DNA from 2 places in the Ignatzschineria indica genome. Region 2 is predicted to be linked to the other one. Evidence: riboswitches for the same ligand, from Rfam matches in the RefSeq annotation. Region 2 holds a riboswitch; the other holds the start of a gene.
The links. A riboswitch is a leader RNA that binds a small molecule or an ion and turns the genes downstream of it on or off. The one in region 2 is predicted to bind preQ1.
Positions count from the first base shown of each region.

Region 1 (8,353 bases), on a different contig from region 2:
GAGTAGATGTAGGAAGTAACCGCCGATAGAATCCTCTTTACTCTCTAGCTCAATACGGACACCATTATGGCTATAGTGATACCAATAGAGCAGCATTGAGCTCAGTGAAGCGATCAAGCGATCGGCGATATCTTTTGCACCTGCGGTATTGTGATCATCCTTTTCAGGAGAGATACAACCTAATAGGGAGACGCCAGTTCGTAAAACATCCATCGGATGAACTGACATCGGTAGGGTCTCTAATGCTTTACGCATAGAGACAGGGAGTCCTCTTAATGCTTGCAGTTTCTCTTTATAGAGGCGCAACTCGCTCTCATTGGGAAGCTTCCCATGAATTAAGAGATGGGCAACCTCTTCAAACTCACAATTCTCAGCAAGATCGAGAATATTGTACCCTCGATAATGGAGCTCATTACCATTTCGACCAACGGTACAGAGTTCAGTGGTTCCAGCAATAGTGCCGGAAAGAGCAACAGATTTTTTTGGGCGAAAAGTGCCGGACGCATTCTGAGTCGTCATTTTTTTCCTCCTAGGAATTCTCTTTATATAGGTGATTAATTTTTACAGTGCTACAGCTCTACCGTGTAATTCACAGATCGGTAGATTTATTATTGTTTTTTACTGTTTTCTCTGTTTTTACTACTTTTTTGATGCAAAGAGCTGATCGAGCTGCTTTTCATAATCGTAGTAACGAATACTCTGGTAGAGTTCGTCACGTGTCTGCATCATAGGGAGGAGACTCTTTTGAGTTCCTTCTTTGCGAATGGTGTTATACACTGTTTCTGCCGCCTTATTCATCGCTCGGAAAGCTGATAGTGGGTAGAGCGCAATAGCTATGCCAACACTTCTGAGCTCATCGAGCGTAAATAGGGGCGTTTGACCAAATTCAGTAATGTTCGCAAGAACCGGAACATTAACCTTTGATGTAAAATCGCGATAAGTGGGTAATTCTGTTACCGCTTCTGGGAAGAGCGCATCAGCACCGGCTTCAATATAAGCGGCGGCTCGCTCTAAAGAGGCTTCTAACCCTTCTACAGCAAGCGCATCGGTACGCGCAATAATCATAAAATTGGGATCAGTCTTCGCATCAACGGCTGCTTTTATACGATCAACCATCTCCTCTTTAGAGACAATCTCCTTATTAGGACGATGACCACAACGTTTTGCACCCACCTGATCTTCAATATGTAATCCAGCAGCACCCGCCTTAATAAAAGACTTCACGGTACGCGCCACATTGAAGGCTGAGGTTCCAAATCCGATATCAGCATCTGCAATTAAGGGAAGATCGGTGACATTGGTAATACGATCAATATCGATCAACACATCTTGCAACGTCGTAATTCCAAGATCAGGTATACCCAATGATCCTGCCGCTACACCACCCCCTGAAAGATAGATCGATTTAAAACCTGCTCTTTCAGCTAACAAGGCGTGGTTGGCATTGATCACCCCCATTAATTGAAGGGGAGACTCCTCTTTTAATGCTTCGCGAAATCTCTCTCCTGCTGTTTTCATGCTCATTACAACTCTCCTTTGGTTTCTTCTACATCATGGTTAAAATTAAGATCCTTTCTTGTAGTTAATCGCTCTCTAGAGCGATCTTAATCCTCTATTAAATCTTCCAGCAACAGGGTATCTACAGCAATATCTGTTACATCTTCATTTGTCAGAGTGAGGAGTGCTATCACCAGTGTCAATTGAGAGTCGTGAATCATAATTGATGATTAGAAAGAGTAGTTGAGAGCAGATTAAATTATATTTATATATATATTTTACATATGCTTTATATAAATTATCGCTTTCAAAGAGGCCATTCTCTACTAGAAAATAGCCCACACTTCTTATTCCAACTCTATTGAAATATCCTTAAATAGATTCTGATTTTATTCTCAAAATAATAAAATATTGATCATTTTCGATTATTTTCGATTATTTTCGATTAACTCTGATTAATTCTGATTAATTTCTTAAGCTTCCTTCTGGTAAAGGAATCTCTTCAATCAATCACTCCTTTGCTCTTTTTTTATTTCCATATCCTTAAATACAACATAGCAAAGCGGAATAGCGTTTCCCAAATTATAAAATCACTTTTTGCGCTTTTTTTACTCTAAAAAAACAAAAAAATCTCTCAAAATAGCCATTAATAGCCTTTTTTGAGAGATCTGTTTTTTTATATATTTTTTTACAACAAAGGGAAACTTTTTACAAAAAGTTTGCAATATGATCAATTAATAGACAAATCGATTGATTTATTATTAAAAGATGATCTAAGAAAAAGAGCTTTCTATCTTATCTCTTTTATGCGTATCGGGTAACGCTTCATCCCTCTTCTCTTTTTCACCGAAATTCATTTTTAAATAGCGTTAAAATTGAGTTAAATAATCGGCAATAACAGGATTAGATGAAAGATTAATTCAATAATCTTTTTATTTAATCAATATTAAAAAAGTATCGAAATAGGGAGAAAAGCAACTTTCAATCAACTTTCAATCGACTTCTCATCAATTTTAGTGTTTTTTTAGTTAACCTTTAGAGCATCTTTAACAAGATGACTCAGATAACTCTTTAAAATTGAAAATTTGCTAAGCGCTGAGTGGCGACCGCTTCCCATTGAGTTCCTGCTTTTCCATAATTAGCATATGGATGGATCGAGATTCCACCTCGAGGCGTAAATTCCCCGCGTACCTCAATATAGAGAGGATCCATCAATTTAATAAGATCATCCATAATAATATTGACGCAATCTTCATGAAATGAGCCATGATTTCTAAAACTAAAGAGGTAGAGTTTTAGTGATTTGCTCTCCACCATCTCAATTGTTGGGACATAAGAGATATAGATTGTCGCGAAATCGGGTTGATTTGTCATCGGACAGAGCGTTGTAAATTCAGGACAATGAAAATTGACAAAGTACTCTCTATCGGGATGCGCATTTTTAAATGTCTCTAAAATTTGGGGCGTATATTCAGTAGGATAGATCGTTGCTTGATTACCTAATAGGGTTAAATTTTCTAATTGCTCTTTCTTATTACTCATTATTCATTCCTAGTTTTTTCATGTGGGATGGTTGCGAACCACAGTTAATTTGAAGGGCAATAATAACATTGTGACTCTAAAAGAGAAATTATTTGAATGATAAGGGGGAAAATCAAAGGCTTTTCCCTCACTGATCAATTAAGCGCAGATCTATTGACGCGCCCTTCTCATAATTCAACTAACCTTCTGCAAAAATGGCGGCTTTTTTATCAGTTCAAGTAAGATCTTGCTATAATATTTTCCGTTTTAATCTCCCCCTCCTACTCATTCAGAAAGGATCTTTTATGCAACAGCAGACACAGGTGCCGATTATCAAAAAAGGTGATCGAAAGACATTACTCGCCTCCACATTAGGCTATGCTATGGATGGCCTTGATATTATGATTCTCGCCTTTGCGATGATTCTTATTAAAGCAGAATTTGGATTAACAGATGCTGAAGGTGGCATGATTCAGACCATCACCTTAATAGGAACGGTCATCGGTGGTATCTTCTTTGGAATGCTGGCAGATAAGTTTGGTCGCGTTCGTGTCTTTAACTGGACGATTCTCCTCTTCTCGATCTTTACCGGGCTTGCGGCAATCTCAACAAGCGCTGAGATGTTTACCATCTTCCGCTTTATCGCCGGTTTAGGTTTAGGGGGAGAGTTTGGTATCGGCATGACATTGGTAGCAGAAACATGGCCGGCACATAAGCGTTCGCGCGCAACTGCGGTAGTCGCGATCGGCTTCCAGGTAGGAATCGTCTTAGCGGCATTAGTAAGCCTCCTCTCACCCTATATCGGTTGGCATGGAATGTTCCTTATTGGCGCACTCCCGGCACTTTTAGTCTGGTGGACTCGTCGAAATCTTAGTGAGCCAGAGATCTGGTTACAAGTAAAACGGGAAAATCGGAATAAGATATCGATCAAGCCACTATTTAAAGATTCGCGCACAACATTGACCACCATTGGGCTCATTATTGCCACCAGTGTCCAAAACTTTGGTTTTCACGGCATTATGATCTGGATGCCGATGATGCTTGCTAAAGAGCATAACTTTACGCTCTCTGGGACCTTCTTCTGGACCATTATTACAACCATTGGGATGGTTATCGGAACACTCACTTTTGGCGCAACTTCAGATAAAATAGGGCGCCGTCCAACCTATATCTTCTTTCTTTTAGTGAGTGCTGCTTTTGTCTGGATCTATTTCCAACAATCAAACTACTACGTCTTAATGTTCTTAGGGGCAATTTTAGGATTCTTCGTCAATGGCATGATGGGAGGTTACGGTGCGCTGCTTTCTGAACATTATCCAACGGAAGCGCGCTCTTCTGCGCAAAATATTATCTTCAATTTAGGGCGAGGAATCGCGGGATTTGCACCTGTTATTATCGGAACATTAGCGATGAAACATGATATTAGCTACGCTTTAAGCCTTATCTCCGGTGTCTACCTCCTCTCTGCGCTCTCCTTTATCTTCTTAATTCCCGAGACAAAGGGAAAAATTCTCGATTAGAGCTCTCTTTTACGATCACCATCAATAAAAGATCTATCATTGAATAGATCTTTTTTTTATTTTCACCAAGCCCGATCCATAAAAAGGGTGTTAGAGCCACGAAAGACAACTACCGCGCTCACTCTTACCTCAAAAGATGATATCAAAAGATGATTCTTAAGAATTATGGAGCCCTATTGAGGTAATGATAGAGGGATTCCATCCCAACCTTGTCAACAGAGTTATCCACAAGTTATCCAAAGGAGCTGTAATCGTTAAAGGTTCTCCACTTTTAGGATGCACTAAAGTGATACGATAAGCGTGTAATAGTAATCGCTCAACATCATAATGCTCTCTAAAGAGCCTATTATGCCGTAAGTCACCATATGTACTATCCCCAATAATAGGATGGGAGAAGTGATTCATATGGCGGCGAAGTTGATGTTTTCTTCCCGTTTCAGGTGATAAAGAGAGAAGCGTATAACGAGATGTTGGGTATTTCCCTGTGGATAACGGTATCTCACATTGAGCTAAAGGATGGTAGAAAGTAATCGCCTCTTGATCAGCTATCTCTCCCCGATCTCGATCGGCAATCTTATCGCGGATAAAGGAGAGCGGGGAATCAATCACCCCTTCATTCTCAACATATCCTCTCACTAAGGCGAGATACTCTTTTTTTAACGAATGTGCCATAAATTGCGCCCCTAAAGCGCGAGCACTCGCTTGATCTAAAGCAAAACAGAGTACGCCCGATGTCGGTCGATCTAAACGGTGTACAGGATAGAGATAGGCACCTACTTGATCTCGCAATCGTTGTAGAACAATCTCCGTTACTTTAGGATCGAGAGGAGAGCGATGAACAAACCAACCACTAGGCTTATCGATAGCGATCAAAGTATCATCCTGATAGAGAATCTTTAAAGGCTTTACGGGCATATCAACCGCCGATATCTCCTTTAGGGGATCGCTCAGCCTCTCATTACTCCGATTTTGATGATCTAATAGCGAGGACGCTTTTAGATTGCTTATCACGACTCTATCCCCTCACCTCGATGTTGAGTAATATCACGATTAAGACCTTTTCCGCCCCGTTTTTTATCCGCACCAAAAGTCATAATTTGATAATTTTGCTCCGATGCCTCGTAGAGATAGGGCACGCCCCAAGGATCAATTAAGATCTCTTCTCGAATATAGGGGCCATTCCATGCCTGATCATCAGACGTTTCTAACAAAACAGTAAGGCCTTCTTCCGTTGTTGGGTAACGATTGAGATCATCCCGAAAAATCGCTAATGCCCCCTCTATAGAGCGTAAATTCTGCTTCACTTTAACCCGTTTTGACTCATCATTGATCCCTAAAATATTTTGAGAAAACATTGTGATCAAAATAGCACCAATAACCGTTAAGATCATCAATTCTACTAGTGAAAAACCCTGCTTATAGACAGTTTTAAATGTATGTTTAAACATCGAAGATGACCCCACTAAAATCTCTATTTTGTAACTTTCGCAAAGAGCTCAAAATAGGTTGGGAAGGTCTTATCGACACATTGAGGATCTAAGATCGTAATAGGGGCTTTAAGTGAGAGAAGGGAGAAACACATCGCCATCCGATGATCATCATAAGTCTCAATTTCGACATCGGGAGAAATCTCTTCTTGGGGATAGATCACCAAATAATCTTCCCCCTCTTCCACCTTCACACCCACTTTACTCAATTCTGTCGCCATTGCGGCAATTCGATCGGTCTCTTTCACGCGCCAGCTTCCAATGTTGCGTAATATGGTCTTTCCCTTGGCAAAAACAGCCAAAATTGCCAATGTCATCGCCGCATCAGGGATGTGGTTACAATCGAGATCAATTCCTCTTAAAACGCCATTTTGAGGCTTAGAGACATAGATCTCATTTTCCCCCCACTCAACCTCTGCACCCATCTCTATTAAAGCATCAACAAAGCGGATATCTCCTTGAATAGAGGAGGTTCCTACCCCTTTCACTGTTAAAGGCCCTGCTAATGCCCCTAAAGCTAAAAAGTAAGAGGCACTAGAAGCATCACCCTCCACAAAAAAAGTGCCCGGAGTGGTAAATTTAGTATCTGCAGGAATAGTGAAGGACTCAAAATCGTGATGGGAAATTTCAATACCAAATTGGCGCAAAAGCGTTAAGGTGATCTCTATGTAAGGCTTAGAGATTAAAACGCCTTCAATATCGATTGTGATCTCTTTTTGTAAGAGCGGTAGTGCGATAAGAAGAGCTGTTAAGTATTGGCTCGAAACATCCCCTTTAATGGAGACTCGATCAACCTTAAAATCCCCCTTACCGATCTTTAGGGGCGGATATCCTTCATTTTGAAGATACTCGATCTGACATCCCAAGGTTCTTAAAGCATCTACTAGATCTTTGATCGGTCGCTCATGCATACGGGGTATTCCCGTTAATTGATACTCTCCCTGATTGAGAGCAACCGCTGCAGTCAAGGAGCGAAATGCAGTCCCGGCATTCCCCAAAAAGAGTGAGGCGTTCTTGTTGGGAAATCCATGAGAAGATCCCGTAACCTCAAAAATACGGGCTGTAGGATCTTTTTCAATAATTTTTATCCCTAAAGTATTTAGAGCTTCCAACATTCGCTCTGTATCATCACTCTGTAGCAGATTGATGATGGTTGTAACGCCTTCTGTGATCGCGGCTAAAAGTAAAATTCGATTTGAAATACTTTTAGAACCAGGAATGGTAACAGAACCTGATGCTGAGCCAATTTTAGGTAAATTTAGTTTCATCATTGTAGCTAAATCCAATTACAGAAGAGGTATCAAAGTATTGATCGATCCCTATCAAATAGTTCTATTTTTCAGTTAGTTGCAACAATTTGTCGCAATTTCTGCATAAATTACAAATTTATTGATAGACATTGTAAGGCGTGTAGACAATTTTTAGGCTAACCCTTGTTTATGCCCTCATTTATCCACTAGATCAATGATCTTACCACATCATAACGATTCTATACTCGCTATTCTTAATTGACTCTAAAGCTCCTCAAAAAAAGAGTTAGTTTTAGCTAACTCTCTTCAGTTTCAAAATATTAATAACCACTCAATCTTCAATTTAAGTGTTTTAAGCCTTTCTTAAAGCATTATTTTACTCTTTTTCAGGCTCTTTCCCATAAACATCGTAATCAAAGTATTTTGCTTCAACTTCTTGATAAGAACCATCTTCACGAGATGCTTGAATCGCCTGATTGAATCGATCTAAAAGTGCAGTATCTGATTTACGAAGACCGACCCCTACACCTTCTCCTAACCACTCCTCATCAAAGAAAGCAGGTCCGATAAACTCAATTTTACCGGCATAATCTTCTTTGAGATAGCCAATATCGAGTGGAACAACATCCGCAAAAACAAGATCGATACGACCTGTTTCAAGATCCATCATCGCTTCATCTAAACTGCGATAACTACGAACGTCTGCAGATCGACGATATTTGTCATTCATATAGATCTCATGGATCGTTCCACTTTGAACACCAATCTTCTTACCTTTTAAACCTTCATCCGTAATATCGATACTTTTGCCAACAGGAATGACAAATCTTGCTGGTGTTTGATAATACTTATTGCTGAAGTTAATCGCTTTTTTACGAGTATCTGTGATCGACATTGAGGCCAAAATTGCATCAATACGTTTTGTGTTTAAAGAGGGGATTAGTGCATCAAAATCAACTTGTACAATTTCACATTTCTGTTCCATCTTTTCGCAAAATAATTTTGCTAGATCAGGTTCAAAGCCTTCAATCGTCTGATTTTCAGAGATGTAGCTGAAAGGAGGATAAGAACCTTCAAT
Region 1 is NZ_QEWR01000008.1:53,236-61,588, reverse strand. Features, by position in the region: gene prpC (bifunctional 2-methylcitrate synthase/citrate synthase) at 1-519, opposite strand, end outside; gene prpB (methylisocitrate lyase) at 640-1,524, opposite strand; gene queF (preQ(1) synthase) at 2,569-3,039, opposite strand; PreQ1 riboswitch class I at 3,043-3,087, opposite strand; gene DC082_RS10110 (MFS transporter) at 3,324-4,538, shown strand; gene truC (tRNA pseudouridine(65) synthase TruC) at 4,695-5,453, opposite strand; gene gspG (type II secretion system major pseudopilin GspG) at 5,546-5,986, opposite strand; gene aroA (3-phosphoshikimate 1-carboxyvinyltransferase) at 6,010-7,296, opposite strand; gene DC082_RS10090 (transporter substrate-binding domain-containing protein) at 7,652-8,353, opposite strand, start outside.
Region 1: it holds a riboswitch for preQ1, as region 2 does, so the genes downstream of both, queF (preQ(1) synthase) here and DC082_RS02410 (7-cyano-7-deazaguanine/7-aminomethyl-7-deazaguanine transporter) in region 2, are expected to answer to the same signal.

Region 2 (8,353 bases):
TTGTCGGGAAATAGCATCACTTAATACTGATTAATGCTTGATAGTATTGTCTCAGGCATCAAAGATGCCAACCTGCGGGTATGCAGTGGTTAAAAGAGCGAGATGGTAAGCTCCCGCCTTTCAACGAATCATCTTAAGAATCATTGATTGAAAAAAGAGGCTGAACGCTGCCGGTCCTCACTATCGCGTTCTTCCAAAGATTACACGCCGGCAATGGGCATCATTGATGCCAACCTGCGGGCATGCAGTGGTGAAAAGAGCGAGATGGTTCTCTCCCGCCGTTCAACAGATTCTCTTATGGATTGAATCGATTAAACAACAGAAGCTGATGAGTTGCTGGAGATCACCACTGTATGCTTCCAAAAACCACGCGCCGGCAAATTGGCAATCTCCTATTGCCGATACTGCATGTTTCCATAAATCGCGTGCCGGTAGAGGATGCTGGCAAGATGATTTCAATTGTTGAGATTACGACATTTTTTCTTTGTTACATTGTTGTCACATACGCTTTGTATACTGTTTTCAGTCGCGGGAGGAACGTAGTTATGAAACCGACCCCCGTCTCCTTAAATCATAAACTTTTAATTTTGTACACTTAGGAGAGTTTTTATAATGAAAACAGTAAAGAGCAGTATCGCTAAATTGACCGCAGCAGTTGCATTGGGTGTCGCTATCACTACTACAGGTGCTATGGCAAAAGATCCCATTACTGTAACAGGCGCAGGCGCTTCTTTCCCGGCACCTGTCTATGCGAAATGGGCCGCTGAGTATGCGAAAGAGACGGGTAATCGAATTAACTATCAATCGATCGGTTCTTCCGCTGGCGTTAAACAGATCGATGCAGGTACAGTAGATTTTGGGGCAACGGATGCACCTCTATCAGAAGAGCAGTTAGCAGAGAAAGGTTTAATCCAATTCCCAACAGTGATTGGCGGTGTTGTTCTTGCAATCAATGTTGATGGAATCAAAACGAATGAACTCGTATTAGATGGTGAGACATTAGGGGATATCTATCTTGGTAAAATCACTAAGTGGAATGATGAAGCGATTGCAAAGTTAAACCCTAATCTTAAACTTCCTAATCAAGATATCTCTGTTGTCCGTCGTGCAGATGGTTCAGGAACCTCCTTTATCTTCACCGGTTATCTCGCAAAAGTGAATGAAGCGTGGAAAGATCAGGTAGGAAGTGGTTCAACAGTGAACTGGCCTGTGGGAATAGGTGGTAAAGGGAATGATGGTGTTACCGCATTCGTCCAACGTATCGAAGGTTCAATCGGCTATGTTGAGTATGCTTATGCAAAGCAGAATAATTTAAGCTATACCAAGTTGATCTCAAAAGATGGTGAAATTGTCAGCCCAGGCATCGACTCCTTCAGTGCTGCTGCAAAAGAGGTGAAATGGAATGAATCTTTTGTACAAGATCTAACAGATAAGCCAGGTAAAAATGCATGGCCTTTAGCAGCAACGACCTTTATTCTTCTCCATAAAGAGCAGAATAAGCCAGAAGTTGCAAAAGAGATCGTTAACTTCTTCAACTGGGGTTATGGTAAGCAGGGTCAAGAGATTGTTATCGGTCTAGATTATGCTCCACTTCCTGAAAATGTTGTCAAAATTATTGATACAACTTTAAAAAATGAGCTTATCATCAAGTAGATAGATGAGTAAAAATCAGTATATGCTCTATATATAGATGATAAAGATGGTGAAAATATTAAAAAGTATTCATCTTAAGCGATAATAGAATACCCAATCGATGAGAAGACGCTTCGGTTGGGTTTTCCATATCCAAAAAATTCAAAAGCTTAAAAGTTTAAAAGTTTAAAAGCTTAAAAATCTAATAATCGAGTCATCGAGATAGTGAAAGAAGAGATTGAATGAAAAGTATTAAAAAACCACAATCGGCTCTGCCAGATCAGCTTTTTGCTTTCAGCGTTCGTGCTGCGGCGATCTTTGTGCTGATTCTTTTAACCGGGATTATGCTCTCCCTAATTATTGCTTCTATGCCAAGTATTAAGGAGTTTGGACTCAAATTTCTCTGGACAAAGGAGTGGGATGCGCCGATGGATCAATTTGGTGCCTTAGTTCCGATCTACGGCACGATTATTACCTCCATTATTGCATTAGTGATTGCGGTGCCGGTCAGTTTTGGGATCGCTATATTTTTAACAGAGCTAGCCCCCCCTTGGTTACGCCGACCGATCGGGGTTGCGGTGGAACTTCTCGCGGCCATTCCCAGTATTGTCTATGGTATGTGGGGACTCTTTGTCTTTGCACCACTCTTTGCAAAATATTTCCAAAAGCCGCTCGAATCTTTTAGTAAGGGGATTCCTTTTCTCGATGAGATCTTTAAAGGCCCCGCTTTTGGTATCGGTATTTTAACAGCCGGCATTATCCTCGCCATTATGATCATTCCCTATATCGCTTCAGTGATGCGCGATGTCTTTGAGCGAACACCTCGTATTATGAAAGAATCAGCTTATGGGTTAGGCGCTACTACTTGGGAAGTGATCTGGAAAGTAATTCTTCCCTATACGAAAAAAGGGGTTTTTGGCGGTGTGATGCTTGGATTAGGACGCGCACTGGGAGAGACAATGGCGGTGACCTTTGTGATCGGTAATACCTATCAATTTGATAGCTTCTCCCTCTTTGCGCCCGGCAATAGTATCACCTCATCATTAGCAAATGAGTTTGCCGAAGCATCGAGCGAGCTTCATACGGCAGCGTTAATGGAGTTAGGGCTTCTCCTCTTTATTATTACCTTTATCGTATTAGCGATCTCAAAAATATTTATGAAGCAGGAGCGTGCATAAGATGAACGTTATAAATAGTAGTAGAGAGAATAGCAGAGAGAATAGTGGAAATAGCGGAGATATGGAAAAGAATAGGGTATCGCAAGATCAACACCATGAGCGCCAAATGACCCATCTTTCACGTGTGAAGAAGCAGCAACGTCGAAAAGTCATCAATCAATTTGCGATTGGACTTTCGCTTGTTGCGATGGCTTTTGGACTCTTCTGGTTAATTTGGATCTTATGGACGACAGCGACGAAAGGAATGGGGGGAATCTCGCTACAATTTTTCACTGAGATGACGCCACCACCTAATAGTGAAGGGGGCGGATTACTCAATGCGATTGTGGGAAGTGGCATTCTAATTCTCTGGGCAACAGTAATCGGTACGCCGCTTGGAATTTTAGCAGGTGTCTATCTGGCTGAATATAATAGTAATGGCAAGCTCGCTTCGGTGATTCGTTTTATTAATGATATTCTCCTCTCGGCACCCTCTATTGTGATCGGGCTCTTTGTCTATACCGTTGTGGTGGTTCGGATGGGGCATTATTCTGCTATTGCCGGAATCATCGCTTTAGCATTGATCCAGATTCCGATTGTGATACGGACAACGGAGAATATGTTGCTCCTAGTACCTCATACTTTGCGAGAAGCGGCTTATGCTTTAGGAACACCTAAATGGAAGATTATTGTTCGAATTACCTTAAAATCCTCCCTCTCCGGGATTATGACGGGAATTCTTTTGGCAGTTGCACGTATCTCGGGTGAGACGGCACCTCTCCTCTTTACGACACTTTCCAATCAATTCTGGAGCACCGATCTTATGGAGCCGATGGCAAGTTTGCCGGTCACAATCTATAACTTCGCAATGACGCCAGATAGTAATCTTCAAGCATTAGCTTGGGCAGGAGTTTTCTTTATTACAATGGCGATCTTGGCACTCAATATTATTGTGCGGATCTTCTTTAAATCTAATAATCGTGATTAGTCGATCACGGTTAGAGGAGTGTGATAAGAGAGCAGAATATCTCTATTGTTACACTCCTGTTACATAATGAATTTATAATAGCGAACTTATACTCGATATAATCGCTCAACCTTTAGTAGAAAGCTTATGAGATTTGAAAATAAGCGCTAAATAGGGCATAGGGCATCTAACCATGCTAAAGGTGAGTGAATCTCTTAATAGATGTAGGAAGATAGAATGAATTTAGAAGCTAAACAGAATATCGATTCTCATGATGCATTTGCCGCAGCGGCAGTTAAGCCCCCTGTTAAAGAGGATCGCCCGGCAAAAATTAGCGTTAGAAATTTAAACTTTTATTACCATAAATTTCACGCACTTCACGATATTACACTCGATATTCCCGAAAATCAGGTAACGGCTTTTATCGGCCCATCTGGTTGTGGTAAATCAACACTGCTTCGAACCTTTAATAAGATGTTTGAACTCTATCCCGAGCAGCGCGCTGAAGGGGAGATCTTGATCAATGGGGAGAATATCTTAACCTCCAAGCAAGATGTCGCTCTCCTGCGTGCTAATGTTGGCATGGTGTTTCAAAAACCCACTCCTTTTCCCATGTCGATCTATGACAATATCGCCTTTGGCGTCAAACTCTTTGAGAATCTCTCAAGAGCCGATATGGATGCGCGGGTAGAGTGGGCCTTAACAAAAGCGGCACTCTGGTCGGAGACTAAGGATAAGCTTCATGAACATGGCACCAATCTTTCTGGCGGACAGCAGCAACGATTGAGTATCGCGCGTGCAATTGCTATTCGCCCGGAGATTCTTCTAATGGATGAGCCTTGTTCGGCGCTCGACCCCATCTCAACCGGTAAGATTGAAGAGTTGATCTTTGAGCTAAAAGAGGATTACACCATCGTGATGGTGACTCACAATATGCAGCAGGCAGCACGCTGTTCAGATAAGACGGCGTTTATGTATTTAGGAGATCTGATCGAATTTGATGATACCGATACGATCTTCACAAAACCGAATCACAAACAGACAGAAGATTATATTACCGGTCGTTACGGTTAATGATTGAGTATGAGTGGTTGAGTTTTGAGAACGAGATTTGAGAACGGGTTTTGAGAACGAGATTGATATTGAGAAGAGAAGGGAACGCATGAAGAAGTTAGATTTTACGAGCCATATCTCAGCGCAATTTAATGCTGAGCTTGAGCGTTCGATGAGTAAAGTATTAGAGATGGGTGGGTTAACTGAGCGGCAGATTCGCGATTCGATCAAAGCGATGAGTCAGCGTGATGAGGCCTTAGCCCATGCTATTATTGAGCGAGATGAGGTGATCAATGAGTTAGAGGTTGAGATCAATGAGCTCTGTATTATGATTATCGCAAAACGGCAACCAACAGCGAGTGATCTTCGTCTTCTAATTGTAATTATTAAGACAATCGCCGAGCTTGAGCGTATCGCCGATACTGCTCGAAATATTGCTAAAATGGCCTATATTACGCCGGCGCCGGAGCATCTTGATGCGATTACCGTCTCTTTAGAGTCTCTAGCGATTCGGAGCCTTAATTTCTTTGAAAAGGTATTAGATGCCTTTGCACGTATGGATCTTGAAGCCGTCTTATCGATCTATCCCGAAGATGATAAGATCGATAGTGAATATGAGAATATTATTCGTCAGTTGATGACCTATATGATGGAAGATCCTCGCTCTATCCCCTCTATCTTAAAGGCGATGAATTGTGCGCGTTCTTTAGAGCGAATAGGGGATCGATGCCAAAATATCTGCGAATTTATTATCTACTTCGTCAAAGGGGTAGATATTCGTGTCCAGAAGAATGAGCGATTACAAGAGCTGCTCGATCAGCGAGATCGTAAAGCACTTTAACCCTTGCTATAAGGGCTTTATGATTAATAACTCAATGGAGGATCAGTTTAAAATATGAGCTGATCCTTTTTTATTGTTCTCTTTTACCGTCCTTCTATATCGTTATAGGATCTCTGTTTGAATATTGTTCGATCACTATCGAGATCATTTTTATGTCACTATTTCAGTGACAAAGGGAAGCCATTAGCAAATAATAAGCATCAATATCTATTAGTGATCTCTATTATTGATCTACTATTATTCATATCTTTATCTTCTTGCTATCTTTCATCAGCTGATCAATTGATCTGATGCCGGCAAGTCATTTAGGAGTATCGATGTCTCTCTCTTTTCAAGTTATTGCTTCACTTAAAAAATCTCTTTTCCGTGTGAGTGCCTTACTCTTAGTCGCAGGGCTTTCACTCTCTTCCCCGATTGCATCTGCTCAATCAGTCCCCATCGATAACTTTAAAAATTGTCTTATAGAGCGCACCTCTGATGTTGATCGGGTAGAGTTAGCTCAATGGGTCTATTTAGCGATCTCTTCCCATCCTCACTTAGTTGCCTATTCGGCGATTACTCCGGCAGAGCGACGTTTGATGAATCAGCGTGTTGCGCGTCTTTATGAGCGTCTTGTTACTCAAGATTGTAAAATTGCTTTGGTAATGTTAGTGGTGACAGATCAAGTTGAAGAGGGAATGGAAGTCGGTTTTAGTGCATTAGGAGAGATTGCAATGCTCTCTCTCTATTAGAGGATGAGAGTGTGCTTGAGAGTATTGAAGAGTATGCTAAATATCTCGATGTTGAGAAATTTGCCGATCTTTTTGAGATCGATAATTGATTGACTGATCGACTCAGTCTTCATTAAGTCTTCATTAAAGCGCTATGGCGTTGTCAGAAGATAGTACTAATGGTTGGGGGTTAGGGTTTAGACTCCTCCCCACTCTTGCAATTAATAGTTGCTGTTCGGCGTAAATCCGTTAGAATGATCGCCTTTCATTCGTGGTTCGCAATCCTCCCACATAAAAAAACTAAGGAATTTAATCGATGATTCAATACAACTTTACGCCAGAGCAGCGGCAGCGTGCGCTCTATATTCTCTCCTTTTTTCATATTCTGATTATTGCCTCGAGTAACTATCTAGTTCAGTTACCCTTTACGATCTTCGGTTTTCATACCACTTGGGGGGCATTTACATTTCCCTTTATCTTTTTGACCACCGATTTGACGATACGCATTTTTGGGGCATCATTAGCGCGGAGAATTATCTTTGTGGTGATGATCCCGGCATTGATGATCTCTTATCTTCTCTCTGTTCTCTTCTTTAAGGGATTATGGGTGGGTTGGGAGTCTTTGGCGACCTTCAATCTCTTTGTTGCGCGTATTGCACTTGCGAGTTTCTCTGCTTATCTCGTTGGGCAGTTGATCGATATCACTGTCTTTAATTATCTTCGTCAAAATCAGCGTTGGTGGGTTGCACCGAGTGCCGCGGCTGTCGTGGGGAATTTAATCGATACTCTAGTCTTCTTTAGTATTGCGTTCTATCAAAGTGATGATGATTTTATGGCAGAGAATTGGCCAGAAATCGCTATGGTGGATTACTTCTTTAAGATCGTTATCTCAGCAATCTTCTTCCTCCCGCTCTATGGAATATTGCTCAACTATCTTTTAAGAAAATTAGCTTCCCTCAAGAGTCAATAGATAGAGCAGGGTAATAACGTGCCGGTGATGAATCGATCAGATTACGACTCATACCAGCGCGTAGTTTCTGAAAGTATGCAGGAGTGATCTTCGGCATCTCATTAGCTTCTGTTGTTTAGTTGATTCGATCCATAAGAGAATCTGTTGAGCGTCGGGAGATAACCATTTCGCTCTTATAACTCCTGCATGCCCGCAGGTTGGCATCTTTGGTGCCTGATGCCGGCGAGAAATTGATGAAAATACGCGATAGTGAGATCCGGCAGCGTTCAGCCTTTGTTGTAAGAGCTAAAAAACGGCTGAGAATCGTCTCTTACATTTTTGATAGGTGAGCTTTAAGACGAAAAGAGAAGCAGCTTCCTTTCCCAACTTCACTGCTAATCTCTAGCTGACTCTCATGATTATTGAGAGCATGTTTAACAATGGCTAAACCTAAACCACTTCCTCCCGATTGCTCGCGGTTGCGAGAGGAATCGACCCGATAGAAACGCTCTGTTAATTTGTGAAGATGCATTGGAGGAATTCCTTTTCCTCTATCTGAGAGCTGAAAGAGAATCTCGCCTTGTTCACTACCATTATCTACCTTTGTTAGTAGAAGATGGATCGGCGTTTGGGGAGGATTATGTTCAATGGCATTGTAAAAGAGATTGAGAACCACCTGCTTAAGTTGATCCTGACTGCCGAGAACAGTTAAGTTTGGGGTAATCTCTGCGGTAATATAATCTCGAGATTCGGGATGTTGCTGATAATAATCATCGAGCATCTCAGCGGTGAGTTGTGAAAGAGGAACAACTTCGGCACGATCCCACTTAGCACCTGTCTCAAGGCGTGTTAATGCCATCAGTTGAATCACTAAGGAGTGAAGTCGCTCCGCTTGCTCCTCGATACGATCGAGCGCCTTAGCTTCAAAACTCTCGCGCTCTGATTCTGCCAAATTGCTCTGTAACATCTCGACATACCCTTTAATCACCGTTAAGGGCACCCGTAATTCATGGTTAACATTAGCGAAGAAGGTTTGACGCGTTC
Region 2 is NZ_QEWR01000002.1:537,044-545,396, reverse strand. Features, by position in the region: gene DC082_RS10635 (hypothetical protein) at 251-466, shown strand; gene pstS (phosphate ABC transporter substrate-binding protein PstS) at 613-1,653, shown strand; gene pstC (phosphate ABC transporter permease PstC) at 1,875-2,810, shown strand; gene pstA (phosphate ABC transporter permease PstA) at 2,872-3,777, shown strand; gene pstB (phosphate ABC transporter ATP-binding protein PstB) at 3,994-4,830, shown strand; gene phoU (phosphate signaling complex protein PhoU) at 4,919-5,650, shown strand; gene DC082_RS02415 (hypothetical protein) at 5,968-6,381, shown strand; PreQ1 riboswitch class I at 6,626-6,670, shown strand; gene DC082_RS02410 (7-cyano-7-deazaguanine/7-aminomethyl-7-deazaguanine transporter) at 6,677-7,330, shown strand; gene phoR (phosphate regulon sensor histidine kinase PhoR) at 7,641-8,353, opposite strand, start outside.